DNA from 3 places in the Streptomyces sp. B5E4 genome. Region 3 is predicted to be linked to each of the others. Evidence: riboswitches for the same ligand, from Rfam matches in the RefSeq annotation. Region 3 holds a riboswitch; each other region holds the start of a gene.
What was found. Region 3 has a riboswitch for cyclic di-AMP ahead of ABGA99_RS29255 (transglycosylase family protein). Riboswitches for the same ligand answer to the same signal wherever they lie in the genome.

Region 1: another riboswitch for cyclic di-AMP. It lies ahead of ABGA99_RS34035 (M23 family metallopeptidase); the one in region 3 lies ahead of ABGA99_RS29255 (transglycosylase family protein).
Region 2: another riboswitch for cyclic di-AMP. It lies ahead of ABGA99_RS25620 (LysM peptidoglycan-binding domain-containing protein); the one in region 3 lies ahead of ABGA99_RS29255 (transglycosylase family protein).

The regions. Positions count from the first base shown of each region.
Region 1 covers NZ_JBDPMI010000044.1:5,146-15,232, forward strand. The annotation lists gene ABGA99_RS34000 (ATP-binding protein) at 1-702, shown strand, start outside; gene ABGA99_RS34005 (roadblock/LC7 domain-containing protein) at 699-1,136, shown strand; gene ABGA99_RS34010 (DUF742 domain-containing protein) at 1,133-1,501, shown strand; gene ABGA99_RS34015 (ATP/GTP-binding protein) at 1,482-2,168, shown strand; gene ABGA99_RS34020 (cytochrome P450) at 2,165-3,670, shown strand; gene ABGA99_RS34025 (cytochrome P450) at 3,667-4,938, shown strand; gene ABGA99_RS34030 (PP2C family protein-serine/threonine phosphatase) at 5,155-6,573, shown strand; cyclic di-AMP (ydaO/yuaA leader) riboswitch at 6,797-6,972, shown strand; gene ABGA99_RS34035 (M23 family metallopeptidase) at 6,984-8,105, shown strand; gene ABGA99_RS34040 (VOC family protein) at 8,309-8,674, opposite strand; gene ABGA99_RS34045 (hypothetical protein) at 8,727-9,464, opposite strand; partial or broken gene ABGA99_RS34050 (DUF397 domain-containing protein) at 9,886-10,075, opposite strand.
Region 2 covers NZ_JBDPMI010000023.1:34,529-44,615, reverse strand. The annotation lists gene ABGA99_RS25635 (beta-galactosidase) at 1-979, opposite strand, end outside; gene ABGA99_RS25630 (SDR family oxidoreductase) at 1,081-1,872, shown strand; gene ABGA99_RS25625 (FCD domain-containing protein) at 1,931-2,725, shown strand; gene ABGA99_RS25620 (LysM peptidoglycan-binding domain-containing protein) at 2,810-3,700, opposite strand; cyclic di-AMP (ydaO/yuaA leader) riboswitch at 3,707-3,881, opposite strand; gene ABGA99_RS25615 (hypothetical protein) at 3,985-4,629, opposite strand; gene ABGA99_RS25610 (DUF397 domain-containing protein) at 4,963-5,211, opposite strand; gene ABGA99_RS25605 (helix-turn-helix transcriptional regulator) at 5,212-6,072, opposite strand; gene ABGA99_RS25600 (ATP-binding protein) at 6,308-6,760, shown strand; gene ABGA99_RS25595 (hypothetical protein) at 6,757-7,182, shown strand; gene ABGA99_RS25590 (sugar phosphate isomerase/epimerase) at 7,354-8,319, opposite strand; gene ABGA99_RS25585 (PQQ-dependent sugar dehydrogenase) at 8,411-10,087, opposite strand, start outside.
Region 3 covers NZ_JBDPMI010000030.1:10,842-20,928, forward strand. The annotation lists gene ABGA99_RS29225 (polysialyltransferase family glycosyltransferase) at 1-816, shown strand, start outside; gene ABGA99_RS29230 (acyltransferase) at 886-2,001, opposite strand; gene ABGA99_RS29235 (SurA N-terminal domain-containing protein) at 2,173-2,826, shown strand; gene ABGA99_RS29240 (MazG family protein) at 2,906-4,042, shown strand; gene ABGA99_RS29245 (cytochrome P450) at 4,044-5,318, shown strand; gene ABGA99_RS29250 (transglycosylase family protein) at 5,417-6,463, shown strand; cyclic di-AMP (ydaO/yuaA leader) riboswitch at 6,624-6,834, shown strand; gene ABGA99_RS29255 (transglycosylase family protein) at 6,911-7,585, shown strand; gene eno (phosphopyruvate hydratase) at 7,902-9,185, shown strand; gene ABGA99_RS29265 (septum formation initiator family protein) at 9,297-9,764, shown strand; gene ABGA99_RS29270 (DUF501 domain-containing protein) at 9,854-10,087, shown strand, end outside.

The DNA of each region.
Region 1 (10,087 bases), on a different contig from region 3:
GACCTGATCTCCCGCGCCCGGCCCGCCGAGCCCGTACGGACACCGGCCCTGCCGATGCCCACGGAGGACACCGGCAGCACGCCGCTCCCGCTGCCGCGACAGCGGGACGTGGCGGCCGGCGAGGACGCGGACGAGCAGGCGGGCGACGGCGGGCACGACCCGTTCGCACTGGCCGCGCTGCCGCGGCGGCGCCGCGGGCGCACAATGGCGGGCGCACACCCGGGCGGGGTGCCCGACGGCGGCGCGCCGGGTGACGCTACGGGCACGGGCACGGGCGTCGCCGGTACGGGTACCGGCGCCCCGGGTGCCGCCGGTGACGACACCGGGTCGCAGCGCAGGCGCGAACCCGCCGGCTCCGCCGCCCGGTTCGGCGCCTTCCGGCGCGCGGTGACCGGCCAGGAGCGCAGCGCCGACGACGCGGGCACGACGGGCGGCGCCCTGGTCGCCGCCGTCAACGGCCGCAAGCGCGACACCGGCCGGGCAGACGGCGTACGGAACGAAGGCGACGCACGGGCCGAAGACGGTGCACGGACCGACGACGGCGTACGGACCGAAGGCCCCGCACCCGACGAGCCCGCCGCATCCGCACCGCAAGAGCAACCCGCGGAACGCGAGGAACCCGCGGCGCCCGCCGGCGGCCCCGACTCCTCCGCCGCACCCCCTGCACGCAATGCCGCTTCATCTTCGGAGGACGACCGATGACCCAATCTCCCGCCGAGGCCACCGGGCTGACCTGGCTGCTGGAGGGGTTGCTGGAGCGCACGCCCGGCGCCAGGCACGCCCTCGTCCTCTCCCGCGACGGACTCAAGCTCTGCCACACGCCCGAGCTTTCCGAGGACCGCGCCGACCAGCTCGCCGCCATCTCGGCCGGCATCCAGAGCCTGTCGCACGGCGCCTCCGTCGAGTTCGGCGACGGCAGCGGCGGCGTACGGCAGTCGATGACCGAGTTCTACGGCGGCATCCTCTTCATCGCCGAGGCCGGCTCCGGCAGCCACGTCGCCGTGATCGCCACCGAGACGGCGGACCCCGGGCTCGTCGGGCACAACATGCTGGAGCTGGTCGAGCAGCTCGGCGAGCACCTCAGCGCGCCGCCCCGCGGGCCCGTGCCCGCGGCCGAGGGGGTCGCGGCGGAATGACCCGCCCCGGCCGGGACGACGACCCGGACCGGCTGTACACCCTGACAGGAGGGCGCAGCCGGCCCGCCAGCGACGAGTTCGACCTCGTCACCCTGGTGGTCGCCGAGGACGAGCCGACGCCGGGCATGCAGTCGGAGCACGCCGCGATCCTGCGCATCTGCCGCACCCCGACCGCCGTGGTGGAACTCTCCGCCGACCTCGGACTGCCCGTCGGCATCACCAAGATCCTGCTGTCCGACCTGCTGGCCGCCGGCCGGATCACCGCGCGCCATCCGCGGTACGCGCCCCCGCGCACGCCGGGCGGCGTCCGGTTCGCCGATCCCGAGACTCTGGAGAAGGTGCTCGTTGGACTCCGCCACCTCTGATGCCCGCGCGACCCCCACGCCGCCGGGCCGCGCGGCCGAGCGCGCCCCCCTGGCCCGTACGGCCGACAACGGGCTGAAGATCGTCGTCGTCGGCGGCTTCGGCGTCGGCAAGACCACCATGGTCCGCTCCGTCAGCGACATCCGGCCGCTGAACACCGAGGAGACGATGACCCTGGCCGGCCGCGGCATCGACGACCGCAGCGCCGTGCCCGGCAAGACCGCCACGACGGTCGCCTTCGACTTCGGACGGATCAGCCTCGACGAGCGCACCGTGCTCTACCTCTTCGGGGCACCGGGACAGGAACGCTTCTGGTTCCTGTGGGACCGGCTGTTCTCCGGGACGCTCGGCGCGATCGTCCTCGTCGACCACCGCAGGCTCGCCGACTCCTGGTACGCCATCGACCGGCTGGAGCACCACGGCACGCCGTTCATCGTCGCCCGCAACGACTTCGGCGGCCCGCCGTACACCAGCGCCGAAGTGCGCGAAGCGCTCGACCTCGACCCGCACGTCCCGCTGGTCGACTGCGACGCGCGATCCCGCGAGTCCAGCAAGGGCGTGCTGATCGCCCTGGTCGAGCACCTGCAGCGCCTCGCCGCCAGCGCGACCGCCGGCGCCCCGGCCACCGCCGCAGCCACCGTTCCCACCGCACCGGAGACCGCGACATGACCCCGACTCCCGAGGACCAGGCCGCACATGAGGGGAGCAGCAGCCCGTCGGCACCGCGTACGGGCGCGCTGGACGAGGCCCTGGCGCCGGGTGCGCCGGGTGCGCCGTCGGCCGGGCCGGGTGCGCCGGGTGCCGCGCCGGGTGAGCCGGCCGGCGGGCCCGCGCCCGCCGACGCCGACGCGCCCCTCGGCGCGAACGCGCCCCCCGGTGCCGACACACCCCCCGCCGGCTGCCCCGCGCACGCCGGCGCCGCCGGGGCCGTACCCCTCAGCGGTCCCCGCTTCCACACCGACCCCCGCGACCTCTACCGCGAGATGCGCCGCGACCACGGCCCCGTCGTCCCCGTCGAACTCCCCGGCGACATCCCCGCCTGGCTCGTCATCGGCTACCGCGAACTGCACCAGGTCACCTCCGACCCCGACCTCTTCGCGCGCGATCGCGGCCTGTGGAACCAGTGGGAGAAGATCCCGCCCGACTGGCCGCTGCTGCCGATGGTCGGCCAGGTCATGCCGTCCATCCACTTCACCGCCTCCGCCGCCGACCACCGCAGGCACGCCGTCATGGTCGGCGCCGCGCTGGAGAGCGTCGACCCCTTCGACCTGCGCCGGCACTGCGAGCAACTCGCCGACCGGCTCATCGACTCCTTCTGCTCCCGCGGCAGCGCCGAACTCGTCGGCGACTACGCCGTCCCCCTGCCCGTGCTCGTCCTCGCCCGGCTCATCGGCTTCCCCGACGCCCAGGGACGGCAGCTCGCCCAGGTCCTCAACGAACTGGCGGACGGCGGCCCCGGGGCGCTCAAGGCGTACGAGACGTTCGTCGAGCACATGACGCGACTGGTCGCCGAGAAGCGGCTCGCGCCCGGCCAGGACGTCGCCTCGCGGATGCTCGCCGACCCCATGCACTTCACCGACGAAGAGGTCATGCTCGACCTCAAGGACACCACCGCCGCCGGCTTCCTGCCCACCGCCGACTGGATCGGCAACTCCGTCCGCCTCATGCTCACCGACGACCGCTTCGCCGCCGCCCTCGGCGGCGGGCGGCACAGCGTCGGCCAGGCGATGAACGAGGTGCTGTGGGAGGACACCCCGACGCAGATCCTCGTCGGCCGCTGGGCCGCCCGCGACACCCAGCTCGGCGGCTGCCCCGTCGGCGCGGGCGACCTGCTGCTCCTCGGCCTCGCCGCCGCCAACGACGACCCGCAGATCCAGCAGGCCCTGGGCGGCCCCGGCGGCGGATACGGGAGCGCCGGCGTACCCGCGCAGGCGGGCAACAGCGCCCACTTCGCCTTCAGCTACGGCGACTTCCGCTGCCCCTTCCCGGCCCAGGAGATCGCAGAGATCATCGCCCGGACGGGCCTTGAGGTACTCCTCGACCGGCTGCCCGACCTGGACCTGTCCGTGCCGGCCCGGACGCTGGTGCGGCGGCCGTCCGCGTTCCTGCGCGGCATGACCGCCCTGCCGGTCACCTTCACCCCCGTACGCGCTGCAGGAGGCCGTCCGTGAACTGCCCGCATGCCGCCGGCTCCGCCGCCGCCCCGACCGGCTCCGGGGCCCTCCCCGGGCCGCTGGCCATCGACCCTCTCGTACGCGACCTCGCGGGCGAGACCGCGCAGTTGTGCGCCGCCCCGCCGCTCACCCGGATCGAACTGCTCGGCGCGCCCGCGTGGACCGTCACGCGGCACGCCGAGGCGCGGCAACTGCTCACCGACGCCCGGCTCGTCAAGGACATCGGCGCCTGGCGGCTGTGGCAGACGGGCGAGGTCACGGCGGAGTGGCCGCTGATCGGGATGGTCAACCCGGGCCGGTCGCTGTTCACGGTCGACGGCGCCGAGCACCGGCGGCTGCGCGCCAAGACGGCGCAGGCCATCACGCCGCGGCGGCTCGACGCGCTGCGGCCGGTGGTCGAGCGGGTGACGGCCGAGCTGCTGGACTCCCTGGAGTCCGCGGCGGCCGAGGGCGACGGGGTGGTCGACCTCAAGGAGGTCTTCGCGCAGCCGCTGCCGATGCGGGTGGTGTGCGCGCTCATGGGCGTCCCGGAATCGGAGATACCGCGGCAGATGCGGCTGTGGAAAGCCTTCTTCTCCATGCTCACGCCGCAGGACGAACGGCTCGCGGTGATGGCGGAACTCGACCGCGTGTTCACCGACATGGTGCGGGAGAAGACCGCGGCCCCCGCCGACGACCTCACGAGCGCGCTGATCCTCGCCGACGAGGGAGGTGAGCCGCTGACCGAGGAAGAGGTCGTCGGCAACCTGAAGTCGATGATCGCCGCCGGGCACGAGACCACGATCACGCTCCTGCTCACCACCGTGCGCGGGCTGCTGACCGATCCCGGTCAACTCGGCATGATCCGCGAGGGCAAGGTGACGTGGGAGACGGCCATCGAGGAGGCGCTGCGGTACGACCCGCCCGTGACCCATCTGCTGATGCGGTTCGCGACGGAGGACATCGAGATCGCCGGCACGGTGATCGAGAAGGGCGAGGGCGTCGTCATCTCGTACCGCGCGATCGGGCGCGACGCCGGGCACCACGGGGCGGACGCGGACGCCTTCGACGTGGGGCGGCCGACGCCGATCCGGCACATGACCTTCGGGCACGGGCCGCACATCTGCCCCGGCGCGGCGCTGTCGCGGCTGGAGGCGGCGGTGGCGCTGCCGGCGCTCTTCGCCCGGTTCCCGGAGCTGCGGGCGGCGGTGCCGCTGGGGGAGCTGCGGAACCTGCCGGTGATGACGCAGAACGACCTGGAGTCCTTCCCGGTACGGCTCGCCTGACGACGCCCGCCGGGGCGCGCGGAACCGGCGCGCGCCGGTTCCGGCCGGCGGTGTGCCCGCTCGGCTGTACCCTCTGGCTGCGGTCCGCCGGCTCGCGTCTCCTGCGACTGTCTGCCCGCGACCCTCGCTGTAAGGCTGCTTGTCACCCGCCTGGCCCCCCGCGGTCGCCGGCCCTCCCAGGGCACGAAACCCTGAGGGACGACGGTGAGGGTCCGCGTGTCGGCCGCAGGGAGGACAGCGCAGGAACGGCAGCGCAAGAGAGAGCAGGTGCAGCCGGTGCGGGAGGACGGCACGCAGGGCGCGGAACGGGACGCGGGCGGGCGCGGCGGACAGGACGGCGGTGAGCCGGATCACGAGGGCCACGGCCCGTACCGGGAAGGGCGCGGCCCGTACCGGGAAGGGCGCGGCCCGTACCGGGAAGGGCGCGGCCACTATGGCAACGGGCGCGCCTACCGCGCGGGCAGCGGCGCGCTGGACACGTCGGGCCGGCTCCGCCGCTCCGAGGTGACCGGCGGGGGCGAGGGGCACGTCCAGTGGGCGCTGCGGTGGCTGCCCGCCGGGCTGATCGTCGCTGGGACGCTGTTCTTCTGGTTCACGCCGCAGGGGCTCAGGTCGTCGCCGGTCTTCGAAACCACCCCGCTGCTCGCCGCCGCGCTGCTGACCCTGCGCGGCACTGTGGCGGTCGCCGTCTCCACCCTTGTCGTGTATGTCGCACTTGAGGTCCTCAACGGCACCGCCACGGCCCCCGGTGCGATCACCCAGATGGTGTCGCAGGCCGTGCTCGGTGGCCTGGCGATCGGCATCAACGTCCTCATCCAGCGCAACTACCGCCGGCTGACGTCCTCCCGCCACGTCGCCGTCGCCGCGCAGCGCGCCGTGCTGCCGAACCCGCCGGACGGCTTCGGCACCCTGCGGGTCGCCGCCCGCTACCAGGCCGCCGACGCCGACGCCCGTATCGGCGGCGACCTCTACGCCGTGCAGGAGGGCCCGTACGGCGTGCGCTGCATCATCGGCGACGTACGCGGCAAGGGGCTGGAGGCGGTGGAGTCCGTGGCCGTCGTCATCGGCGCCTTCCGGGAGGCGGCCGAGGAGGAGGCGGGGCTCGCCGGGGTGGCGCGGCGGCTGGAACGCGCGCTGCAGCGCCAGGAGACGGGGCGCAGCGGCCTCGACCGGGTGGAGGGGTTCACGACCGCGGTGCTGGCGGAGGTCGACCGCGAGGGCGGCGCGCTACGGCTGCTGAACCGCGGCCATCCGGCGCCCGTGCTGCTGGGGCCGGACGGCGCGGCGCGCACGCTGCACCCGCACGAGCACGCGCTGCCGCTGGGCATGGGCGAGCTGGGCACGTGGCCGGACGAACTGCTGGAAGTGGCGTTCCCGCCGGGAACGGCCCTCGTCCTGTTCACGGACGGCGTGACCGAGGCGCGGAACAAGGCGGGCGTCTTCTACGACCCGCTGACGCGGCTGGACGGCCTGGTCTTCGACGGACCGCACGAACTGCTGGACAGCCTCCTGGACGACGTGACCCGCTATACGGGCGGAATGGTCGCGGACGACATGGCGCTGTTCGCCCTCGCCCGCTCTCGTACACCGTTCGGAGAGCCGTCGGACCCGCCCTCGCCCCTTCACGCTCCGTAGTGGAATAGCGCCCCTCCGCATAACAACTGATGCACGATCAGCTAACGACCGGACCTCACCGCGCGTAATCAGCCCGTCAACTTGTCCGTTTCCGCTGGTACATGCCCGGATCGTCCGCGGTGAAGCACAACTGAATAACGGGAACGACTTGGAATCGAACGCCGTCGTCCGCTAGCGTGCGGTAACGCAGCGCGGTCGTCACTGCCGTCGTAAGAGGCGGCACCGTGCGCCGTCGCCGAATCCCGCACGCGTCACAACTGCAGCAACGGCAACACCTAGGGAACCGGGGAACCACCACCTTGGGGTGAATCGGGCCAACCTCCGCCAGGAGGCGGCCCGTAGGAGACCTTCCTGCTCCGAACCCGTCAGCTAACCCGGTAGGCGAGAAGGAAGGAAAGGAGTACGCCTTCGTGGCGTCCTACAGGTCTGGGCCTGGCTACGGCCATGGCTATGACGATTACGGCTACGACGGCAATGCGTCCGGCGGCTACGCCCCCGAGGGGTATGCGCCGACCGGTTACGCCGCCGAAGAGCCGGTCGACGAAGTCCTCCCCGAGGACGACCTTCCCTCTCGCGGCCGTCGGCGCCTCCCCCGGCAGCGCGGCGGCAGCATGGCGCGCAGCGGCGCCGTACTCGGCGTCGGCGTCTTCGCCGCCGTCGGCGCGGGCAGCATCGCCACCGCGCAGGAGAAGCCGCCGGTCGCGATATCCATGCCCGACCAGGTCGACACCGTTGCGAACCGGATAAGCGCCCAACTTCCGGACGCGGAGAGCCTGCCGGGCGTCGGCGACCTGATACCGAGCGAGGAAGAGCCCGCCTCCGACACGGTCGTCACCACGGCGCCGCTCACCCAGGTCAGCTACGCCGGCGACACCGACACCGCGACCCAGCCCGCCGACTCCGGCGAGGCCCTGCGGGCGCGCATCCTGCAGCAGGCGGAGCAGCAGCAGGCGGAGGCCGACGCCTCTGCCCGCGCGGCCGCCCAGGCCGAGGCCGCCCAGCAGGCGGCCGACGAGGCCGCCGAGGCGAAGGCGCAGGAAGAGGAGCGCCAGCGCCAACTGGAGGAGGAGCGCCGCCGCAAGGCGGAGGAGGAGGCCCGCCGCAAGGCGGAGGAGGAGCGCCTCGCCAAGCTCGCCGCCAGCTACGTCGCCCCGGTCGCCAACTACACGCTCACCTCGACGTTCGGCGAGTCCGGCGACATGTGGGCCGCGGGCCACACGGGCCAGGACTTCGCCGCCTCCACCGGCACGCCGGTCAAGGCCGTGCACGGCGGCACGATCACCGAGGCCGGCTGGGCCGGCTCGTACGGCTACCGCATCGTCCTCACGCTGGAGGACGGCACCGAGGTCTGGTACTGCCATCTGTCCTCCATCATCCAGTCCTCGGGTGAGGTCACGACCGGAGACGTCATCGGGCGCGTAGGCGCCACGGGCAACGTCACCGGCCCGCACCTGCACCTGGAGGTACGACCCGGCGGGGGGGACGCAGTGGACCCCCTCGCCTGGCTGCGCAACAACGGCGCCCCGGTCTGACCGACGCGGCGGGCACGGTGCCCCGGCTTTCTCGGCCGGGACGGGCGCCCGCCGCACGGACCGCAAGCCCCCATAACCCCTTTCCCACGTCTCCGGCGTGCCCGTACGCACCTTCCCCCGTGGCGTCCGTGCGCGCACCGAGACCGCCGGCGGCCCTGGTGGCCGACCCCCCGACACCAGGGCCGTCGGCTTTTTCCCGGGGCCTACTCCCCGGGCCCGCAGAGACAGAACGGATGCCCGGCGGGATCGGCGAACACCGGGCAACTGCCACCCGCTTCGGAGAGCCGCGTGGCCCCGAGCCGCAGCGCCAGCTCGCCCGCGGCGGTCGAGTCGTCGACGCCGAAGCAGAGGTGCATCTGCTGGGGATAGGTGCGGTCGAAGTCGGGCCAGAGCGGCGGCCGGTAGCCGGCGACTTCCTCGAATGCCAGCCGTGGAAAGCTGTCTTCGTCCTTGGCGATCACCATCCAGTCGTCACGAATGACCCGCATGCCGAGCAACTGCGTATAGAAGTCGGCAAGCTCGCGGGCGTCGGCGCAGTCGAGCACGATGTTCCTGACATGGGCGTCCATGGCGGCCACCCTGCCACGCACCACGGACATCGCCGGGAAACCCTGCGGCGCCTCACGCAGCCGCGGTGGCAGAAGCGGCGTCGGAGGCGCCGGCGCTGGCGGCGGCACCGGCACGAGCAGCCGCACCGGCAACTGCGTGGGCAGCCGCGGTGGCAGCCGCAGCAGCGCCGGCGGCACCACGCGGGTCCCCGGCGGCGAGCTCGCCCAGGGCGGCGCGGATCGTGTGGAGCATCCGCTGGGGCCGCTCGAAGACGTCGGCCGCGGTGAACCGCAGCATGCGCCGGACCTCGGGACAGCGCCCCAGGTCGTTGAAGCGCTCGACGTCGGCCAGATGAGCGGCCCGGCTGCCGTGGAAGGCGTAGCCCTCGATCTCCACGACGAGCCCGGCCACCGGGAAGAAGAAGTCCACTCGTATCCGCCGGCCGTTGGACGCGGTGAACGGCACTTGGCTGAGCGGCCGTAGCCCCGCGTCGTACATCCGCAGCCGCGCGACCGTCTCCGCGGGCGACTCGGAGCGCGGATCGACGAGCGCCAGCCGCTGCCGCGCCGCGACGACCCCCCGCCGCTGCCCGATACCGGCAACGGCCTCGGAAACCGCGTGCAGATCGATCACCTGCTCCCGCCACCGCCGCGGCCATCCCCCAGCGGCCCCCAACGGCCGCCGGGTCAACGCCGACTCCACGGCCACCAGCGCCGCATCCCGCTCCGCCGTACGCAGCAGGTCGACCAAAGTCCGCGCGGCGTCGGTCACCCGCAGCCCGGCAACGGTGACGATCTCCTCGTCACTCACCGCGGTCCGATGCAACACGCACCCCTCGGGCGCCCGTCCCCGCCCCCGCACGTGCGTGAACTCGGGCCGCACCCCGAGCACTTCGACCCCGAGCAGATGAGCCGCCGCACTGTGGCTCACGACCAACTCCGCCCGCCCGGCCTGCGCCACCCGCAACCGCAGCCGCAGATCATCAACCCGCCCCGGCTCCACCCAAACCCCGGCCCGAACCTTCCGCCACCCCTCCTTCCGCAACCGCCGCACCAACACCCCGGACGACCATCCGGCCGCCAAAGCCTCGGCACAAACCAACACGCCACCATTGCCCGCCGCCAACGCACCCAGCGACCCAAGTTCCCCCGTCATGCCCCCACCCTCTCCCGGATCCCCACCCTCCGCTTCCCCCTGTGGATAACTCCGGCTCCAGAGAGCTTCGGGCAGGTCAGAAGCGCTCGGCGAACTCCCCGGCCCGAACCCCCGCAACGAAGGCCCGCCACCCCGCGGCAGAGAACGCGAGAGCAGGCCCATCGGGATCCTTGCTGTCCCGCACAGGAACAACGCCGGAGGCGGCAACCGCCGGCGCGCCCACTCGACACAGCCGCCGCCATCACCGTTCCTATAGCGGACTTGATCCAGCGGATCGT
Region 2 (10,087 bases), on a different contig from region 3:
GCCAGCTCCACAGCCGCATCGTGCCGGGCGGCTTGGGGCTGTTGCGGGCCCGCCAGTTGACGGCGCTGGGCGCCTGCTCCATCAGCATCCACGGGCGCCCGCCGCCCGCCGAGCGGGTCACGTCGAAGGCGAGGGCCGCACCGATGTGGGTCTCGGGGTCGTACGGGTCCTGGTAGAAGTCCAGCGCCTGGACGTCCTCGTGCGCGGCCCAGGCGTACGGGTCGACGGGCTTGTGCAGCGGCATGTGGTTGGTGGTGACGGGCACGTCGGGGGTGATCCGGCGCAGCGCCGCCTTCTCGGCGAGGTAGCACTGCAGCAGCGCGTCGTCGCAGAAGCGGGCGTAGTCCAGCACCTGGGCCGGGTTGGGGTGGGTGGGGCTGGTGCGCGGCGGGAGCACCTCCTCGAAGGTGCCGTAGCGCTGCGACCAGAAGGTGGTGGCCCAGGCGGTGTTCAGCGCCTCGACGGTGCCGTAGCGCTCGCGCAGCCAGCGGCGGAAGTCGGCGGCGGAGACGTCGCAGTAGCACCGGGGGTTGGAGCAGCCGTACTCGTTGCCGATGTGCCAGCTGTCCAGGGCGGGGTGGGTGCCGTAGCGGGTGGCCAGCTCGGTGACCAGGCCCACGGCGTGCTCGCGGTAGACCGGGCTGGAGGGGCAGAAGTGCTGGCGCGAGCCGGGCCACTTGCGGATGCCGTCGGCGTCCTGCGGCAGCATCTCGGGGTGCCGGTCGGTCAGCCACGGCGGCGGGGAGGCGGTCATGGTCGCCAGGCAGACGCGGATGCCCGCGCCGTGCAGGTCGTCCAGCACGCGGCCGAACCACTCGAAGTCGTACGCGCCGGGCCGCGGTTCGACCAGCGCCCAGGAGAAGATCCCGGCCGTGACCATGGAGACCCCGGCCTCCTTCATCAGCCGGATGTCCTCGGCCCTGACCTCCTCCGGCCAGTGCTCGGGGTTGTAGTCGCCGCCGAAGTGGATGCGCCCCACGCTGCCTCCGCCCCTCTTGCTCAATTCTTAAATTACGAATTAACCTTGCGGGCAAGGTAGAAGTGCCGCGGCAGATCCGTCAACACCCGGAGCGTGACCTCGTGACAGCAGCCGGAGCCAGGCGACTTCCGCACACCGACCGGTTCGCGGGCCGCACCGCCGTCGTCACCGGAGCCGCCGCCGGCATCGGCGCGGCCACCGCCCGCCGGCTCGCCGCCGAGGGCGCCGCCGTCGTCGTCGCCGACATCGACGGCGACCGGGCGGAGGCCACGGCCGCGGAGATCCGCGCCGCGGGCGGCACGGCGGCGGCCGTCGTCGCGGACGTGGCCGAGGAGGACGGCTGGGCGCGGATCCTGGCCGCGGCCGGGGACTTCGGGCCCGTCGGCGTCCTCGTCTCCAACGCCGTCGCCGTCGACGTCGCCCCCGCGCACGAGACGACGCCCGCGTCCTGGCGGCGCCAGGTCGATGTCGGGCTGACGGCCGCGTTCCTCGGCTTCCGCGCCTGCCTGCCGGGGCTGCGTGCGCAGCAGGGTGCCCCCGGCGCCGCGGTGCTGGTCTCGTCCGTGCACGCCAGGCACGGCATCCCCGGCCACCCCGCGTACGCCGCCGCCAAGGGCGGGCTGCTGTCGCTGGCCGGCCAACTGGCCGTCGAGTACGGCCCGTCGGTGCGGGTGAACACCGTGCTGCCGGGGCCCGTGCTCACCCGGCTCTGGGACCGCGTCCCCGAGGAGGACCGCAGGGCCAGCGCGGCGCAGACCGCCGCGGGGCGGCTGGGTGCGCCGGAGGAGGTGGCCGCCGCGGTCGCCTTCCTCGCCGCGCCCGAGGCGTCCTACGTCACCGGCGCGAGCCTGGTCGTGGACGGGGGCTGGAGCGTCGTAAAGTCATCGGCCTGAGCGGGGGCGCCGCGGGGGACGGCGGGGCGCACGGGACGTGAGGGAGGAGCGAGCGGCCATGGCGGGTTACGCGCGCCGCGGGGTGCACGGGCAGACGGTGGAGACCCTCGCGCACCGCGTACTGGGGGGTGAGATCGCCGAGGGCGCCACCCTCGATCTCGCCGCGCTCCAGGCCGAACTGGGGGTCAGCCTCACCGCGTTGCGCGAGTCGCTGAAGGTGCTGGCGGCCAAGGGCATGGTCGACGCCCGGCAGAAGCGCGGCACCTTCGTCCGGCCGCGCGCCGACTGGCACCTCCTCGACGCCGACGTGCTGCGCTGGCGCTTCGAGACCGCGGGCCGGCAGCAGGGCGAGGGCGCCGCCGCGCGGGCCGCCTCCCCGCTGCTGCGCGACCTGGACGAGGTGCGCGGCATCGTCGAGCCGGCGGCTGTCCGGCTGGCCGCGGTGCGGCGCACCGCGGCGGACCTGGCGGCGCTGGAGGCGGCGCTCACGGCGATGGCCGGGGCGCGGGACGGCGCGGCCGAGGCCGTCGCGGCGGACCTCGCGTTCCACCGCGCCCTGCTGGCCGCCTCGCACAACGAGCTGCTGGAGCGCATGGATCAGGTCCTCGCCAGCGGACTGGCCGCCCGCGACCGCCTGGTGCACGGCCCGGGACACCACCCGCGGGATCCCGTGCCGGGCCACCGCGCCGTGCTGACGGCGATACGGGCCCGGGACCCGCACGCCGCGGAGGCGGCGATGCACCGGCTCCTGGCGCAGGCGGCCCGGGACCTGGCCGAGCTGTCCGCCGTCCCTCCGCCGGCACCCGGCCCCGAGCCCGCGCCGTCGGTCACGGACCGGGCGGCCGGGGCGTAGCCCGTACGACGCACGCGCCCCGCCGCGCGGAGATCCACGCGACGGGGCGGCAGCAGACTTTCCGCGGGCCCGGGCCCCCCGGAATCAGTACCAGTTGTTGGCCTGCCAGAACTCCCAGGCACCGCACGGGCTGCCGTAGCGTTCGTTCATGTAGTCCAGGCCCCACTCGATCTGGGTGACCGGGTTGGTGCGCCAGTCGGCGCCGGCCGAGGCCATCTTGTCGCCCGGCAGCGCCTGCATCAGGCCGTACGCGCCGGAGCTGGGGTTCGTCGCGGTGTGGTCCCAGCCGCTCTCCCGCTCCACGATGTTGCTGAAGCAGGTGAACTGGTCGGCGGGCACGATCTCCCGGGCCGCGGCCTGGATGCCGGACTCGGTGGTCGGGACGCTCGCCTGCGACGCCTCGGTGGCGCCGCCGGAGCTCCCGGAGGACGACGAGCCGTTCGGGTCGATGGACGTGTCGACCTTGCCGCCCTGGGTGTCGACGCGCAGTTCGGTGCCGACCTTCAGCGCGGCCGGGTTGTCGCCGATCGCCTTCTCGTTGTCGACGTACACCCGCTGCCAGCCGCCGGGCACGTCGTACTTCGCGGCTATCTTCGCCAGCGTCTCGCCGGCGCCGACGGTGTGCTCGACGTAACGCTGCTGCTTCTGCTCGGTCTTGGCGGCGGTCTGGTCGGCCTCGGCGGGCTTGCTCCCGGCCTTCTCGTCCCCGAGGTCCAGCTCCTGGCCCGGGAGGATCAGGTGGGGGTTGTCGCCGACGGCTTCCTTGTTGGCCTCGTACAGCTTCTGCCAGTCGGGCCCGAAGCCGTTGTCCTCGGCGATCTCCGAGAGGGTGTCGCCCTTCTCGACCGTATAGGCGTGGGCGGCGGTCGCCGCGATTCCGCCGGCGACGGGCAGGGCTATGCCCACCCCCGCGGCGGCGGCATAACGGCGGGTGGAGCGCGACTTGGGCGCGCGCCGGGTGCCGGTTCCGGCCATGGTGGCTCGCTCTTTCTCCGACGCCTGCGAGGTGAGCTGTCGGGTTCGGGCTGGAGTTGCCCGGCCGCGTCGTGCTGTGCGGCTTCACCCCGAGTCGGGGAGTGCGGTGCGGTCCTGCCACCGTGCTCCGGCCGACGGAGAAGTGGTTCCCCCGCTCCTGCCCGAACGGCTGTGGGGACGACGGATCCGGGCTCCGACGGGCAGGATTCGGCGTACCGGAGCGCGGTGCTCGCGTCTGCGAACGTCTCGGACACTAGGAGATCGAACGGCAGATCACAAGAGGATCACGAGGATCGACGCATGCTCTGACGCTCCGTGGTGACGCGCGCACGCGTGGGGCGGCTGTGGCGCGTGTGACGTTCGGCATGTACGCCGAGTCGCAACTCCTCCAACAGAGGCTGCCCCGCGGGGACGACGAGACCGTGCACCCCGCGCTCCGCGGCGCCGGCGAGGGCGGTCCGCCAGGCGTCGGGACCGGCGGGTGCCGCCACCGGGGTCCAGCGCCCCGCGCCCGGCTCCTCGTAGCCGGGACCGGCGGGCGCGAGCCGGCGGAAGGCGGGCACCGCCGGGGCGACGGCGCCGAGTTCGGCGCACCGCCGGGAGTCGGCGGCGAGCGCGAGCCGGCCGCCGCTGAGCAGCACGACGGTGGCCAGCGCCCGGGCCAGCAGCGCGGCCTGCGGGACGCTGACGGGCAGCGCGACGACCAGCCGCGCCCGGCCGGTGGCGGCGGCCAGGGCGGCGGCGAGCGCCAGCACGTCGTGCGCCGGGTCGGGGCCGCCGTCCAGCCACAGCGCGTCGGCGCCCGCGGCCTCGTACGCCGCGCACTCCGCGAGCCAGTCCGCGGGCTCGTCCAGCAGCCGGGGGAGCAGCACTCCGACCTGGACCGGCCGCGTGGCGGCGTCGGCAGGCGGGGGTGGAGATGCGCTCATCGCGGGCCTCCCCGGGTGGCTGACGAGGGCCATCGGGGGCATACCGTACGCCCATACGTCGCGGAAGGCAGCGGTGCGGACACCCACGGTTCATGATTTCTGGAATTTCATCTGCCGTGCCCCGGGGCGGTGTTGCGCGTCCGTACCCCGGCAAACGCCGAGGGAGGGGACCCCCCCGGGGTGTCCCCTCCCTCTCTGTGCTCCCGGCCGGTGGCCCATGTCAGTGCACGTGGGCCACACCCCCGTTCGCCGGGATGGGCTCGCCGTCCTGACCGGACGGCGAGTGGACCGGGCGGCGCGGCTGCAGGTGCGCGGGCACCGCGCCGGGCGCGGTCATGCGAGGCTCCGCGAGAGCAGGAAGTCGGCCTTGCCCGCCTTGGCGCCCTCGATGAACGCGTCCATCTCACCGGGGGTGTAGATGAGGGCGGGACCGTCGGGGTGCGCCGAGTGCCGTACCGCGATCCGCCCGTCCCGCAGCTTCATGGCCTCGACGCAGTTGCCGCCGTTGCCGCCGCTCCACGGCTTGTGCCAGCCCTCGGTGCCGAGGTCCGCCGCCGGCATGCCGTTGTAAATGCGTTCCATTCACAGCTCCTTGCGGAAGTCCCGGAGGATTTCCTTCGTGCGTTTTGCCGTCGCCGCCTGGGCCGCCATGTGGTCCAGGGCGGCGAGGTGTGTGGCCACCTCGTGCCGGCCGTCGAGGTAGACGGCGCCGGTGAGGTACTCGGTGTAGATCATGTCCGGCAGCTCGGGCATGGCGAACCGGAAGAGGACGAAGGGGCTGTACGTGCCCGGATGGTGGCCGGTGCGGAACTCCGCCATCTGGAGCGTGACGTTGGGCAGGGACGCGATGTCGAGGAGCCGGTCGACCTGCGCGCGCATCACCTCGCCGTCGCCCACCGGCCGGCGCAGGACCGTTTCGTCCACGATGGCCCAGAACCGGGGTGCGTGCTCGCGGGTGAGCAGCTCCTGACGCTCCATGCGCAGCGCGACGTGCCGCTCGATCTCCGCGGGCGCGACCCGGCCGAGGGAGCCGACCTTCAGCACGTGCCGCGCGTAGTCCTCGGTCTGCATCAGACCGGGCACGAAGTGCGGCTCGTACGACCTGATGAGCGACGCGGCGCCCTCCAGGCTCACGTACATGCTGAACCAGTCGGGCAGGATGTCGTGGAAGTGCTGCCACCAGCCGGGCTCGTTGGCCTCCTCGGTCAGCGAGACGAAGGAGTCGATCTCCTCCTGGTCGATGCCGTACGCCTGCAACAGCAGTTGCACGTACGGCACCTTCAGCGCGACCTCGGCGGTCTCCATCCGGCGCACGGTGGCGGGGGCGACGCGCAGTGTCCTGGCGGCTTCCTCCCGCTTGAGCCCGGCCCGCTCGCGCAGCTCCTGGAGCCTTTTGCCGAGCACGACCTGCCCCACGGTCGGCGCGGACCGCGGTTCGCTCACGCCATACCTCCCTGTCGGAACTGCCTCAAGCAGTGTGCCACGCCCGGGGCTTGGCGAACACAGTGCAACAGTAACTCTGAAAAATTCACAGTGGGGGTTGCCAAGTGGCCGCGCCAGGGCCATAGTTTGGGATGTGAGCCAGTCCACACAGCCGCATTACACGGGGGTCGTGACACAGGATCCCGGCTTGCCGGGATCCCGTTCGGGGGTCGATGCGGTGCGGTGCGGTTTCGAGGTGCCAGGTCAGGCGGACGCCGTTACGGTCGCCCGCCGGCTGGCCCGCGAGCAACTGCACCGCTGGGGGGTGGAGGGCGAGGTGGGTGACAGTGCCACCCTCGTCCTCTCGGAACTGGTGACCAACGCACTGCTGCATACGGGGAGTCGGCGCATAGGGTGCGAACTGCGCTGCAGCGCCGACCGCCTGCGGCTGGCCGTCACCGATCAAGGTGTCGAGCCGGGAAGCCTGCGGGTGCAGCGGTCGTCCGCGGACGAGCAGGGTCGGGGGCTCCTGCTCGTCACCGCGGTCAGCAGTAGCTGGGGGGCATACGACGCGCGGCCCGGCCCGGGCCTGGTGGTCTGGGCGGAGCTGCAGCGCGAGGTGCCGGCGGCCGGGGGGGCCGCCGCGCCGCGCGCTTCCGCCGCCCGTACGGGGGCCGGCCCCGCGGCCGGTGAGCGGGCGGCCGGATGATGCGCACCGAGCCCGGCGGCCGGCTCCGGCTGGCCGTGCCGGGCGCGGGCGCCTCATCCCTCGGCTGTGACGCGGTCGGCGTGCCGCAGCGCATCGGCTACGACGTGATGGCCCGGCTTTCGCGCGTGGGCTGCGTCTTCGCCGACGGTAGCCGGTGGTGGTGGATCGTGCCGGCCGGCTCCGACCTCGGCCTGCAGTGGCCGCGGAGCGTGCACTACGCCCCGGGCGCCGATATCTCGGGGGCGGCCGCCGGCACCGGCGGGCCGGCGGCCGTACCCCGGCTGGTCCACCGGCCGGCCGACGGGGTGCCGTACACGCCGCCGATCCCGCTGTTCCTGGTGGTCTGCCGGAGTACGGGCGTCGAGCCCGCCTGGTCCTGCGACGTCGCCTGGGCGGCCGCGGGCCGCAGCGACGCCGCCTGAGCACCCGCGGCGGCCCGGCCGGCGGGCACCTCCTTGTTTCGGTTGCGGGGGAGGAACCCGCGGCCGGCCCGCCGCGGGAATGAGGAACCGCGGGCCGCGCCGCCGCCGGCGGCGCGGGTCCCGCGGATCGTGCCCTTCGTACGGGTGGTCTCCAGTCTGCGGTGACGGGGTTCAGCAGTCCCGGCCGCGCAGCGCCACCATCGCGTCGTAGCTGGTCTCGGCCGCCCAGATCGAGCCCTGCGGCTCCTGCGGACCGCGGTCCTGCTCCCAGAAGTACAGCGGCAGCCCCGGCGCCCGCAGCCCGCTGAAGAAGCGGCGGAAGTCCAGCTCGCCCTGGCCGAAGACGACGTCGCGGTACTGGTTCGTCAGCGCCGGGTCCCGCACGCCGTCCTTGACGTGGAAGGCGATGTAGCGCTGCGGGGCGGCGTTGACGTAGTCCAGCGGGTCGAACTCGCCGAGCTGGTCGCGGAAGCGGACCGAGGCGCCGAACGCCCAGAGGATGTCCAGCTCCAGGAAGACGTACCGCGGGTCGGTGCCGCTCAGGAAGAGGTCGTGGCGCCGCTTGCCCGGCCGGTCGGTGACCGGGCCGAACTCGTTGGTGTGGTTGTGCTGGTAGACCTTGAGCCCGTAGCCCCGGGCCACCTCGCCGGACTCGTTGAAGCGGTCGGCGCCGGCCTGGATCTCCGCCGCCGTACGGCCGGGGAAGTCGCTGGCGGTGCCGACGTAGTCCATGCCGAGCGCGGCGGCGTTCTCGAACTCCCGCTCGCGGGTGCCGGCGTTGAGCAGCGCGTCGAGCCCGAGGTGGGCGCCGCCGGCGTGCAGGCCGTTGTCGTCGAGCAGCTTGCGGAGCTTGGGGACGGTCATGTCCGGCTCGGCCGGCGAGGTGTAGCCGGCGAACTCGATGTGCTTGTAGCCGATCGCGGCCAGCTCGGTCAGCACGGGCGTGAAGCCGCGCTGCTGGATCTGGTCGCGGACGCTGTAGAGCTGCAGGCCGATACGGCCCCGGGGGATCAGGCCGCCGGGGCCGCCCGCCTGGGCGGCGGCGGGGGCCGTGAAGGCTCCGGCGCCCGCGGCGACGGCGGCGGTACCGGCGGCGGCCCTGAGGAATCCACGGCGGTGCAGGCTGGGCTTGCTCATGTGGTGTCTCTCCTGCGAAGTTCGGGTGTGGACGGGGTGGGAACCGCGGGGTGGCGTACGCGCGCACGCCACCCCGCGCCGTACCGGAGGGTCAGGGGACGACCTTCATGACCGCCCGGTCGCTGCCGATGAGGCCGCCCGGGTCGGTGTACTCGGCGACGAACACGCCGGTGACGTTGCCCTCGGAGGGGTCGTGGCCCGCGACGGGCTCGGTCTGGATCGTGCCGGTGCAGCCCGCGGTGGTGCTCTGCGGGTGGCCGTGTGCGTCATGGCCCACGATGTAGTGCACCTGGACCTTGCTGCAGTCGACCTCGGCCTCGTCGGTCACCGCGACCTCGAACTGCACCGCGTCGCCGAAGTGGAACTCCTGCTGGTCGACGGGCTTGACGAGGGTGACGACCGGGGCCTGGTTGCCCACGGTGATGTCGACGTCCTTGTACGCCGCCCGGCCCTTGCTGTCGGTGACCTTCAGGGCCGCCTTGTAGGTGCCGTCCTCGTCGTACGTGTGCGAGGGGCTGACGTCGGTGGAGTCGGTCCTGCCGTCACCGTCGAAGTCCCAGGCGTAGCGCACCTGGTCGCCGTCCGGGTCGGTGGTGCCCGCGGCGGAGAACCCGACGGTCAGCGGTGCGAGGCCCTTGACCGGCGTGGCGGCCAGCGCGGGCTTCGGCGCGTGGTTGCCGGTGCGGCCGATGTAGTCGATCCGCGAGAGCTGCGCGTCCGGGTTCTCGGAGAAGTACCCGTCCCCGTACTCCAGGACGTAGAGGGCGCCGTCCGGGCCGAACTCCAGGTCCATGGGGTTGTCGACGGGCGGCTGCCCGACCCCTTGGGCGACCGGGTTGACCGCTTCCACCGCGCCGGAGGCGTCGAGCCTGAACTCCTTGATGTAGTCCCGGCCCCACTCGGCGAACAGCGGCGTCCCGTCGTAGTACCGCGGCCAGGCCACGGCCCGGTTCCGCACCTCGGTCGCCGGCTTGTACTCGTACGCCGGTCCGGCCATCGGGGCGATACCGCCGGTGCCCAGGCCCGGGAACTCCGCGGACTGGCCGTAGGAGTACCAGACCTCCGGCTGCTCGACCTCGGGCAGCTCGGTGCGGCCCGTGTTGTGCGGCGAGGTGTTCACCGGCTTGGCGCAGTCGAACCGCGCGCCGGAGGTCTTGGTGGCGAAGTCGTAGTCGTTGTACGGCATCTTCGCGGTGGCGCAGTACGGCCAGCCGTAGTTGGCGGGCTCGTCGAGCACCAGCCACTTGCCCTGCCCGGCGGGGCCGCGGGTGTCGCTGGCCGCGCGGGCGTCGGGGGAGTAGTCGGCCACGTAGACGTCGTCGGTCTGCGGGTCGATCTCCATCCGGTACGGGTTGCGCAGGCCCATGGCGTAGATCTCCGGCCGGGTCTTCTCGGTGCCCGGCTTGAAGAGGTTGCCCCTGGGTATCGCGTACGAGCCGTTGTCGCGGACCTTGACGCGCAGCACCTTGCCGCGCAGGTCGTTGGTGTTCCCGGAGGTCCGCTGGGCGTCGAACGCCGGGTTGCGGCCGTCCCGTTCGTCGATCGGCGTGTAGCCGTCGGACTCGAACGGGTTGGTGTCGTCACCGGTGGTCAGATACAGGTTGCCGTCGGAGTCGAAGGCGATGTCGCCGCCGACGTGACAGCAGATGCCGCGGTCCACCGGGACCTGCAGGATCTTCTGCTCGGTGGTGAGATCGAGGGTGTCGCCCTTGAGCTTGTACCGGGAGAGCTGCAGGTGGCCCTTGTAGCGGTCCCAGTCCGCCTGCGT
Region 3 (10,087 bases):
GTGCCGGGGCTCGAACCGCTGCTGCTCACCGAGTACGGAGTGCCGGCGGAGGTGGTGCCGAACGAGGCGTTCCGCGCCGTGCTCGACGAGGTGACCGCCGCCACTCCCGCGGGCGACGACGGCGACGGGGCGCCCACCGCCGTCCTCCTCGGCCAGTACCTCGCCGCGCTCAACATCCTCAGCCGGGCCGAGGAGGAGGCGCTGCACGAGCGGATGCTGCGCGGCGCCGCCGCGGCCGGCCACCGCGCCGTCCTCTTCAAGCCCCACCCCACCGCCCCCGCGCGCTACTCCACGGTGCTGCAGAAGGCCGCCGCCGACGCGGGCGTCACGCTGACGGTGCAGGAGGAGCCGATGCTCGCCGAGGCGCTGTACGGCACCCTGCGCCCGCGGCTGGTCGTCGGCTGCTTCTCCACGGCGATGCTCACCGCGGCCACCCTGTACGGCATCCCCGTCGCCCGGGTCGGTACGGACACGCTGCTGGAGCGGCTGACCCCGTACCAGAACAGCAACCGGATACCCGTCACCATCGTGGACTCCGTCGTCCCGGAACTGGGCGGTCCCGACCGCCCGGCGCGGGACGCCGCCCAACTCGCCGGGCTGCTCACGGCGGTGGGGTACTGCATGCAGGCCGACAACCACGCGCGGCTGCGCCCCGGCGCGCAGGAGTGGCTGGCGGTGTACCTGGACGCCGCCACCCGGCCGTACTTCAAGCGTAAGCGGCTGACGGCGCTGCGGCTGCCGGGCGGCAACCTCGGCCGGGTGCCCCACGCCCGCAGGGCGCTGGGGAAGGTGCGCAGGGCGCTGACGAAGCCGTAGCCGGCGAAGCCGCGGGGGGAGCGGCCGTACGGGCGCCGGAGCGCTCGTACGGGCCCGGCCCCCCGTCCGCTACCCCAGCAGCCGCCGCAGGCCCAGCCGTTGCCACAGCAGCGCCACGCCGAAGGACAGCACCACGCTCGCCGCCCATATCCCCGCGGTGAGCACCACCGCCTCCGCGCCGCCCAGATCCGCCGACACCAGCGGCTCCGCCAGGGTCCTGATCACCATGAGGTGCACCAGGTACGCCCCGAACGCGGCCCCCGCGACCCGCTTCAGCAGCGGGCGCCACCGCTCCGGCACCCGCACCCGGGTCAGCGTCAGCAGCACGGCGCCGGTGAAGACCGCGACCAGCACATGGGCGTTGGGGATCACGTACTTCACCTGCGTCTGGTAGAGCAGCACGCCCAGCATCGCCGCCGTCGCCGTGCCCAGCCACAGCGCGCGTGTGCCGCGTCCGCTCCGCGGGCGGAGCGAGAAGAGCAGGGCGCCCCCGGCCGCGTACACGAGGGAGTAGACGCCGAACCCCCAGCCGAACGACGGTGTGCCCGAGTCCGCCACCCGGCCTGCGTCGGCCAGCAGACCGGGGCCGAGGGCGAAGCCGAGGAGCACCGCGCCGAGCCACCAGGGGCGCCGGCCGGCGCGCACCAGGACGACGAAGCCGAGGAGGAGGACGACGGGGACGTAGGCGTACAGATACCAGAGGTGGTAGGCGGGGCGTACGGTCCCGAACGCCGCGTCCACGGCCAGGTTCCGCAGGGGGTCCTCATTCGTCTCCCGCAGCTTGCCCCACAGCAGATAGACGACCGTCCACACGCCCATGGGGACGACGATGCGCACCATGCGCTGCGCGAGCCGCCACCCGTCGCGCGGCGGGGCGCCGACGAGGACGGCCCAGCCGGCGATCGCGAAGTACATGGGGACGGCGAACCGGCTGATCGCGTCGGCGGTCATGCCCGCCCAGTACGCGGCGGCACCGTTCGCCTCCTGGCGGCCCACGGCGTTGATGAACTCCGAGCCGGTGTGCCCCAGGATGACGCCGCAGGCGCACAGCAGCCGGATGACGTCCACGTCGTAGCGGTGTCCCGGTCGCCTGGCCGGGGCGGCGGCGGGATCCGGGGCGGCGGCGGGATCCGGCGGTGAAGTGGAGGCGGCTGCCGGCTGCGTCGGCACGTCGGATACGGTCACTGCCGAACCTTCTTGTGCCGCGGTGTACGGAACATGAATGACGGCCGAACAGAACGGCCGAACAGACAAGTCATGCCTTGGCAGTGGTGGCGCCGGCCACCCGTTGCATAAGATCGTGATCCGTATCACGAAGTGGCACGCCGCCGCAGGAAAGCCGCCCAGGAGGCCGCCATGCGCAGGACAGCGCTCGCCGTAACCGCCGCCGCGTTCATCGCGGCCGTGCCGCTGCTCAGCTCGTGCAGCGGCGAACCGCGCGCGGGAGCCGCGGCCGTGCTCGGCGACGACGAGCGCATCACGGTCTCGCAGTTGCAGAACCGGGTCGCCGACGTGCGCGACGCGCAGAACGACAGCCCCCAGGCCGACGAGATGATCGACCAGAGCGGCGACCTCAGCGTGGACACGCTGAACTCCATGCTCCAGGGCCGGGTCATCGAGCAGGCCGCGGAGAACCACGGCGTGACCGTCCCCCGCGGCGAGGTGCAGCGCACGCGCCGCGCCGAGGCGGAGTCGGTCGGCGGTGAGAAGCAGCTGGAGGCGATGTACCTCCAGCAGTACAGCATCCCGCCGGAGGGCCTGGACACGCACTACAAGCAGCAGCTCATGGTGCAGGGCCTGGTGGAGAAGCTGGGCATCAACCCGCAGACGCCGGACGGCCAGGCGCGGCTCGGCGGCGTGCTGGTCGAGGCGTCGAAGGATCTGGGCATCGACGTCAGCCCGCGGTTCGGTACGTGGGACAACGAGCAGGTGCGGCTGGGACAGGCCGACACCCCGTGGATCAAGCAGGTCAGCGCCACCGCCGAGGGCGGCGTCGTCCCCCAGCAGTGAGCGGGCGGCGCGGGGCGCGGCCCGGCCCCGGGCGGCGGCCGGTGCCGGGCTGTCGGCGGCGTCGGCTACGGTCGGGGACGTGACCGGCCGAATCATCCTGCTGACCACCACCCACCGCATCGCCCCGGGGCTGCTGTCCTGGCCCGCGTGGGAGGCGCTGCGCGGCGCCGACCGCGTGCTGTGCGCCGACGCCGCACATCCGCAGGTGCCGTATCTGCGCGAGGCGGGCGTCGCGGTGGAGACCGCCGAGCCCGACGCCCGCGAGCTGGTCGACGCCTGCGCCGGGGGCGCCACCGTCGTCGTGGTCGCCGCGGCGGACGGCGAGCCCCGGCTGACGGACGGCCTGGCGCGGCTGGCGGGCTCGGGGCGGGTGGAGATGCCGTCGCTGGAGCTGCTGCCCGGGTCGTACGACGTGCCGGGCGCCCGGCTGGTCGACGTGGTGCAGGTGATGGACCGGATCCGGCGCGAGTGCCCCTGGAGCAGCGGGCAGACCAGCCCGGGACTGGCGGCGCACAGCCTGGAAGAGGTCTACGAGCTGGTCGAGGAGATCGAGGCGGGGGACCTGGAGGCCGTCCGCGAGGAGCTGGGGGACGTGCTGCTCCAGGTCGTCTTCCACGCCAGGATCGCGGAGGAGGACCCCGAGGAGCCCTTCTCCATCGACGACGTGGCGGGCACCCTCGTGGAGAAGCTGGTCCGCCGCCATCCGCACGTCTTCGGCGACGCGGTCGCCGAGACCCCCGCGGACGTGAAGGCGCACTGGCTGCGCGAGAAGGCCATAGAGAAGCGGCGTACGTCGGTCACGGAAGGCGTCCCGCTGGCCCAGCCGGCGCTGTCGCTGGTGGCGAAGCTGGCGGGCCGCGCCCGCACGGCAGGCCTGACGGTGCAGGTGCCCGGCGGGCGCCCGGCGGACGGCGGCGGGACACAGGCCGGGAGCCGGAACGGGGCTCCGGCCGCAGCCGGGAACGGCGCGCGTAAGGACGAGGCTTCCGCCGTACGGGAAGGCCGCGGCGCGGCTGCGCCGGCGGACGATCCCGTGGACGGCTTCGGCGCCGAACTGCTCGCGCTGGCGCTGCGGGCCGAGGCGCAGGGCGTCGAGCCGGAGAGGGCGCTGCGGGCCGCGGCGCGTACGTACCGCGAGGCGATCCTCACGGCCGAGAAGGCCGGCTCCAGGTCCGAAGGGCCGTCCGCCTCCACCGGGTCCCCCGGCGCCCGCTGAGATGGCCGGTCCGCCCGCGGGCGGCGGGCCCGAGCCCGCGCTCTTCAGCTGGGAGTTCGCCACCGACCCCTATCCCGCGTACGCCTGGCTGCGCACCCACGCGCCCGTCCACCGCACCACCGTGCCCAGCGGCGTCGACGCCTGGCTCGTCACCCGCTACGCCGACGCCCGGCAGGCCCTCGCCGACCCCCGGCTGTCCAAGAACCCCGCGCACCACCACAGCGACAAGACCGGCATCCCCGGTGAGCGCAGCGCGGGCCTCATGACCCACCTGCTCAACATCGACCCGCCCGACCACACCCGGCTGCGCCGGCTGGTCTCCCAGGCGTTCACGCCCCGCCGCGTCGCCGCCTTCGCGCCCCGCGTGCAGGAGCTGACCGACCGCCTCATCGACGGCTTCGCGGACCGCGGCGAGGCCGACCTCATCCACGAGTTCGCCTTCCCGCTGCCGATCTACGCCATCTGCGACCTCCTCGGCGTCCCGGCCGAGGACCAGGACGACTTCCGCGACTGGGCCGGCGTGATGCTGCATTCCTCCGGGGGACGCCCCCCGGACCCCCGTAACCACGGCAAGGGCCCGCGAGGCGGCGTCGCCCGCGCGGTGAAGAAGATGCGGGCCTACCTCGCCGAGCTGATCCACCGCAAGCGCGCGGCGCTCGGCGGGGGCGACGCCGCGGACGACGACCTGATCTCCGGCCTCATCCGCGCCTCCGACGAGGGCGAGAAGCTGACGGAGAACGAGGCCGCCGCCATGGCGTTCATCCTGCTGTTCGCGGGCTTCGAGACCACCGTCAACCTGATCGGCAACGGCACGTACGCCCTCCTCACCCACCCCGTCGAGCGTGCCCGGCTGGCCGCGGATCCCGCGCTGCTGCCCTCCGCGGTGGAGGAACTGCTGCGCTACGACGGCCCGGTGGAGATGGCGACGTGGCGGTTCGCCACCGAGCCGCTGGAGATCGGCGGGCAGCGCGTCGCCGTGGGCGATCCGGTACTCGTCGTGCTGGCCGCCGCCGACCGCGACCCGGCACGCTTCGCCGACCCCGACAGCCTGGATCTGTCGCGGCGTGACAATCAGCACGTGGGCTACGGCCACGGCATCCACTACTGCCTCGGCGCCCCCCTCGCCCGTCTGGAGGCGCAGACCGCCCTGGGTACCCTGCTGCGCCGCCTTCCCGACCTGCGGCTGGCGGGCGAGACGTCCGAATTGCGGTGGCGCGGCGGGCTCATCATGCGCGGCCTTCGGACGCTGCCGGTGCACTTCGGCCGTTCTCTGTGATCTGCGCGTGACTATCAGGCGATCAACTTGTGATCGGAGGTAGTTCGGTATTAAGTTCGGCCACTGGCTCGAACACACAGGGAACGAAAGGCACTCGCATGCGCTCGGGTAACGGACGCCACCGACGTCCCCGCCAGGCCCCCGCGTTCGTCGTCGCGGCCGGGGCGACCGGGGCGGGTCTCGCCCTGCCGCTGCTGGGCGCGAGCGGCGCGAGCGCCGCCGACGCCGGCACGTGGGACCGGGTCGCCGAGTGCGAGAGCGGCGGGCTGTGGAGTGCCGACGAGGGCAACGGGTACTACGGCGGCCTGCAGTTGACGATGGACATGTGGCAGGAGTACGGGGGCGAGGAGTTCGCCTCGCAGCCCGACTTCGCCAGCCGCGCGCAGCAGATCACGGTCGCCGAGCGCATCCTCGCCGGCATGGGTGCCGACAAGGCGTGGCCGGAGTGCGCCCAGGACGCCGGGCTGCACGGCGACGACGGGGTGCCGGAGGTCGACCCCGGCGCCGAGCTGCCGCTGCTGCCCACGGCGCCGCCGACCCCCGCCCCCGCCCCGGACGACGACTCCCACGGCCGGGACGAGGACCGGCGTACGGACCGCGAGGACGGGGACGACCGCGGGGACGACGGCGACCGCGACGCCCGGAAGTCCACCGAGGGCGGCAAGCACCGCGGCGGCCAGGACCCGGACGAGCGTGACCGCGGCTCCGGCGAGTCGACCGGCCGTGACGACGGCGCCCCCTCCGCCGAGGGCTCCGGCCGGCACCGCGCCCCGGACGCCTCCGCGACCCCCACCCCGTCCGAAGCCCCGTCCTCGCCCGGCGCCCCCGAGGGCCCGCGCGAGGCCGTCGAGACCCCCGGCGCCTCCCAGTCGCCCAACGCGAACGAGCTGCCGGAACCCGGCCGCGAGTGGATCGCGGAGATCCCCGGCGACACGGAGAAGCGCGGCGAGGACCGCCAGGGCGGCGACGCCGCGGCGGGCGACGGCAGTTATACCGTCCGACCGGGTGACACCCTCTCGGAAATTGCCAGAGAGCATTCGCTGTCGGGCGGATGGTCCGAATTGTACGACGGGAACAAGAACTCCCTGGGTAAGGACCCCGACACCATCAAGCCTGGTCAGGAACTCGAATTGCGCGGGAACTGAACAGCGGGCGGGTAAAGTCGGCGCGGATTAGTCATATTTGACGTAATCGGCTGACCGGGCTACCTGACGGACGTAAACCGGGCGTGGCGCTTTCCGAGGTCTTTGAATCGCACACGCCTATGTGCTTACCGTCACATCGCTCGCCAACGCGAGTCCCGGTGATCGCCTCACGCCGAATCCTGTCGGCGTTCACCCGGGTCACCTGTGCATGAAGCACCGCTGACAGGAGCGGGGGACCCACGGTAAGTGCCGCTCCGGTCCAACGAGAAGGCGGACCGGCGGCTTGGGGTCAAGCCGCACGTATGACGTACGGCCGGGCACTCACAGCCCGCACCCGACAGCTCACCTCGCAGGCGTCGGTGAGAAAAGAGCATCATGCTTCTTCCTGCCGGAACGGGTAAGCACCGCCGTCCCGCCGCACAGGCACGCCTGGGCACGCACTCCCGCATGGCCGTCCTCGTGGGCGCCACCGGAACCGCGTTCGGGCTGCCGGTGCTCGGCGCCCAGAACGCGGTCGCGGCGCCGATCGATACGTGGGAACGGGTGGCCGCCTGTGAGTCCGGAGGAGATTGGGCGACGAATACGGGGAACGGCTATTTCGGCGGCGTCCAGTTCTCCCAGACGAGCTGGGCCGCCGCCGGCGGCCGCAGCTACGCCCCGCGCGCCGACCTGGCGACGAAGCAGCAGCAGATCGCCGTCGCGGAGCGGCTGCTGTCCATGCAGGGCCCGGGGGCGTGGCCCAACTGCGGGCCACGCGCGGGCCTGGCCGCGGGCAGTCCGGCCGCCGGGCAGATCGTCCCGCCGGCGCCCCAGGACGCCCCGCAGCAGCAACAGCAGAGCCAGCCGCAGACCCAGTCGCAGCCGGCCCCGCAGGCGCAGGAGCAGGCGCCGCAGGAGGCTCCGCAGGGCACCGAGGCCCGCGGCGCCGGCGAGCAGACGCAGCCGGAGTCCCGCACGGTCTTCCGCGGCTTCTACTACGAGGTCCGCGAGGGCGACAGCCTCGACGACATCGCCCGGCGGCACGGCGCGGAGAGCTGGCAGCAGTTGTACGAGGACAACAAATCGGTCGTCGGCGAGGACCCGGACCTGATCCGGCCCGGCCAGAAGCTGAAGGTGGGCTAGTCCGGCGCGCGGGCGGGCCGCACCGGGCCGCGAACCGGCCGGCCCGCCCGCGCCGTGTGCACCGCCGCCTCCCCTGCCGCCCGGCACGCCACGGCGGTACGGCGCGGCCGTCCCGGCCCGTCCGGTGCGCGGGCCGGGACGACCACGCCGTACGACGTCGGCTCCCGGGCCGCCGCCCTGCCCCCGGGCCGCCGCCCTGCCCCCGGGCCCGAACCGTCTCGTACCGCGGAATGCGGCCGGGTACGCGCCGGGGCCGTCACCCGGGGCGGCTAGGCTCAGGGCGGAACCCGTAGCGAATCCCTCCGAAGGAGACACCGTGCCGTCCATCGACGTCGTCGTAGCCCGAGAGATTCTCGACTCCCGCGGCAACCCCACGGTCGAGGTCGAGGTCGGCCTCGACGACGGCAGCACCGGCCGTGCTGCCGTTCCGTCCGGCGCCTCCACCGGCGCCTTCGAGGCCCTGGAGCTGCGCGACGGGGACAAGGCCCGCTACGGCGGGAAGGGCGTCGAGAAGGCCGTGCTCGCCGTCATCGAGCAGATCGGCCCCGAGCTCGTCGGCTACGACGCGACCGAGCAGCGCCTCATCGACCAGGCGATGTTCGACCTCGACGCCACCCCCGACAAGTCCTCCCTCGGCGCCAACGCCATCCTCGGCGTCTCCCTCGCCGTCGCGCACGCCGCCTCCGAGGCGTCCGACCTGCCGCTGTTCCGCTACCTCGGCGGCCCCAACGCGCACGTGCTGCCCGTGCCGATGATGAACATCCTCAACGGCGGCAGCCACGCGGACTCCAACGTCGACATCCAGGAGTTCATGATCGCGCCGATCGGCGCCGAGTCGTTCTCCGAGGCCGTGCGCTGCGGCGCGGAGATCTACCACCAGCTCAAGGCCGTCCTCAAGGAGCGCGGCCTGTCCACGGGCCTCGGCGACGAGGGCGGCTTCGCGCCGAACCTCGACTCCAACCGGGACGCGCTGGACCTCATCATCGAGGCGATCCAGAAGGCCGGCTACACCGCGGGCCAGGACGTCGCCCTCGCGCTCGACGTCGCCGCCTCGGAGTTCTACAAGGACGGCGTGTACGTCTTCGAGGGCAAGGGCCGTTCCGCCGCCGAGATGACGGAGTACTACGAGCAGCTCGTCGCGGACTACCCGCTGGTGTCCATCGAGGACCCGCTGTTCGAGGACGACTGGGCCGGCTGGCACGTGCTGACCGAGCGGCTCGGCGACAAGGTCCAGATCGTCGGCGACGACCTCTTCGTCACCAACCCCGAGCGGCTGCAGCGCGGCATCGACGAGGGCTCGGCCAACGCACTGCTGGTCAAGGTCAACCAGATCGGCTCGCTCACCGAGACCCTGGACGCCGTCGAGCTGGCCCAGCGCAACGGCTTCAAGTGCATGATGTCCCACCGCTCCGGCGAGACCGAGGACGTCACCATCGCCGACCTGGCCGTCGCCACGAACTGCGGCCAGATCAAGACCGGCGCCCCCGCCCGCTCCGAGCGGGTCGCCAAGTACAACCAGCTCCTGCGCATCGAGGAGATCCTCGACGACGCCGCCGAGTACGCCGGCCGCAGCGCCTTCCCCCGCTACAAGAACGGCTGAACGGACCGACCCCGTACGACATCGGCGTCGGACGCATCCGGCCCCGGCCGCACCGCGTAAGGTGCGACCGGGGCCGACCACCGCTTGCCGCCCGGGGAGGAGGCGACGCACATGGCCAGGGATCGCTTCTCCACCACCACCCGGCTCAAGCTGCTCGGCGAGCAGGCCGTCAGCCGGGTCTCGGAGCGCGTCTACCGCGCGCGCCCCGCGCGGCGCAGCCGGCTGACGGGGCGGGCCGCGGTGCTCGCGCTCGTCGTCTGCTCGCTGGTGGTGGCGCTGGCGTACCCGCTGCGCCAGTACATCGCGCAGCGCGCCGAGATCGCTGAGCTGGAGCGGGAGAAGGCGCAGGCCGAGCAGCGGGTGGAGGACCTGCGGGACGAGAAGTCCCGCTGGAACGACCCGGAGTACGTGCGCCGGCAGGCCCGCGAGCACCTGCACTACGTCCTGCCCGGCGAGACCGGCTACCTGATGCGCGACGGCACCGGCTCCGCCCGCTCCGGCGAGGCGGGGGAGACGGTGGACAGGCCCTGGTACGAGAACCTGTGGGACGGCCTGGACGCGGCGGACGGCCGTCGCTGAGGCGCGTCACGTACGCGAACGCCGCCCGCCGCGGCACGCCGGCCGCACGCCGGATGCCGGACGCCGACCGCCCGGCTGAACGAGGAGAGATGGACAAGCCCCCGCCGCCCACCGAGCACACCCCCGCCACCCCGGCCGATGCCGCCGCCGTGGCCGCGCAGTTGGGCCGCGCCCCGCGCGGCCTGCGCGCCGTGGCGCACCGCTGCCCGTGCGGCAACCCGGACGTCGTGGAGACGTCCCCGCGGCTGCCCGACGGCACGCCGTTCCCGACGCTGTACTACCTGACGTGCCCGCGCGCGAACTCCGCGATCGGCACGCTGGAG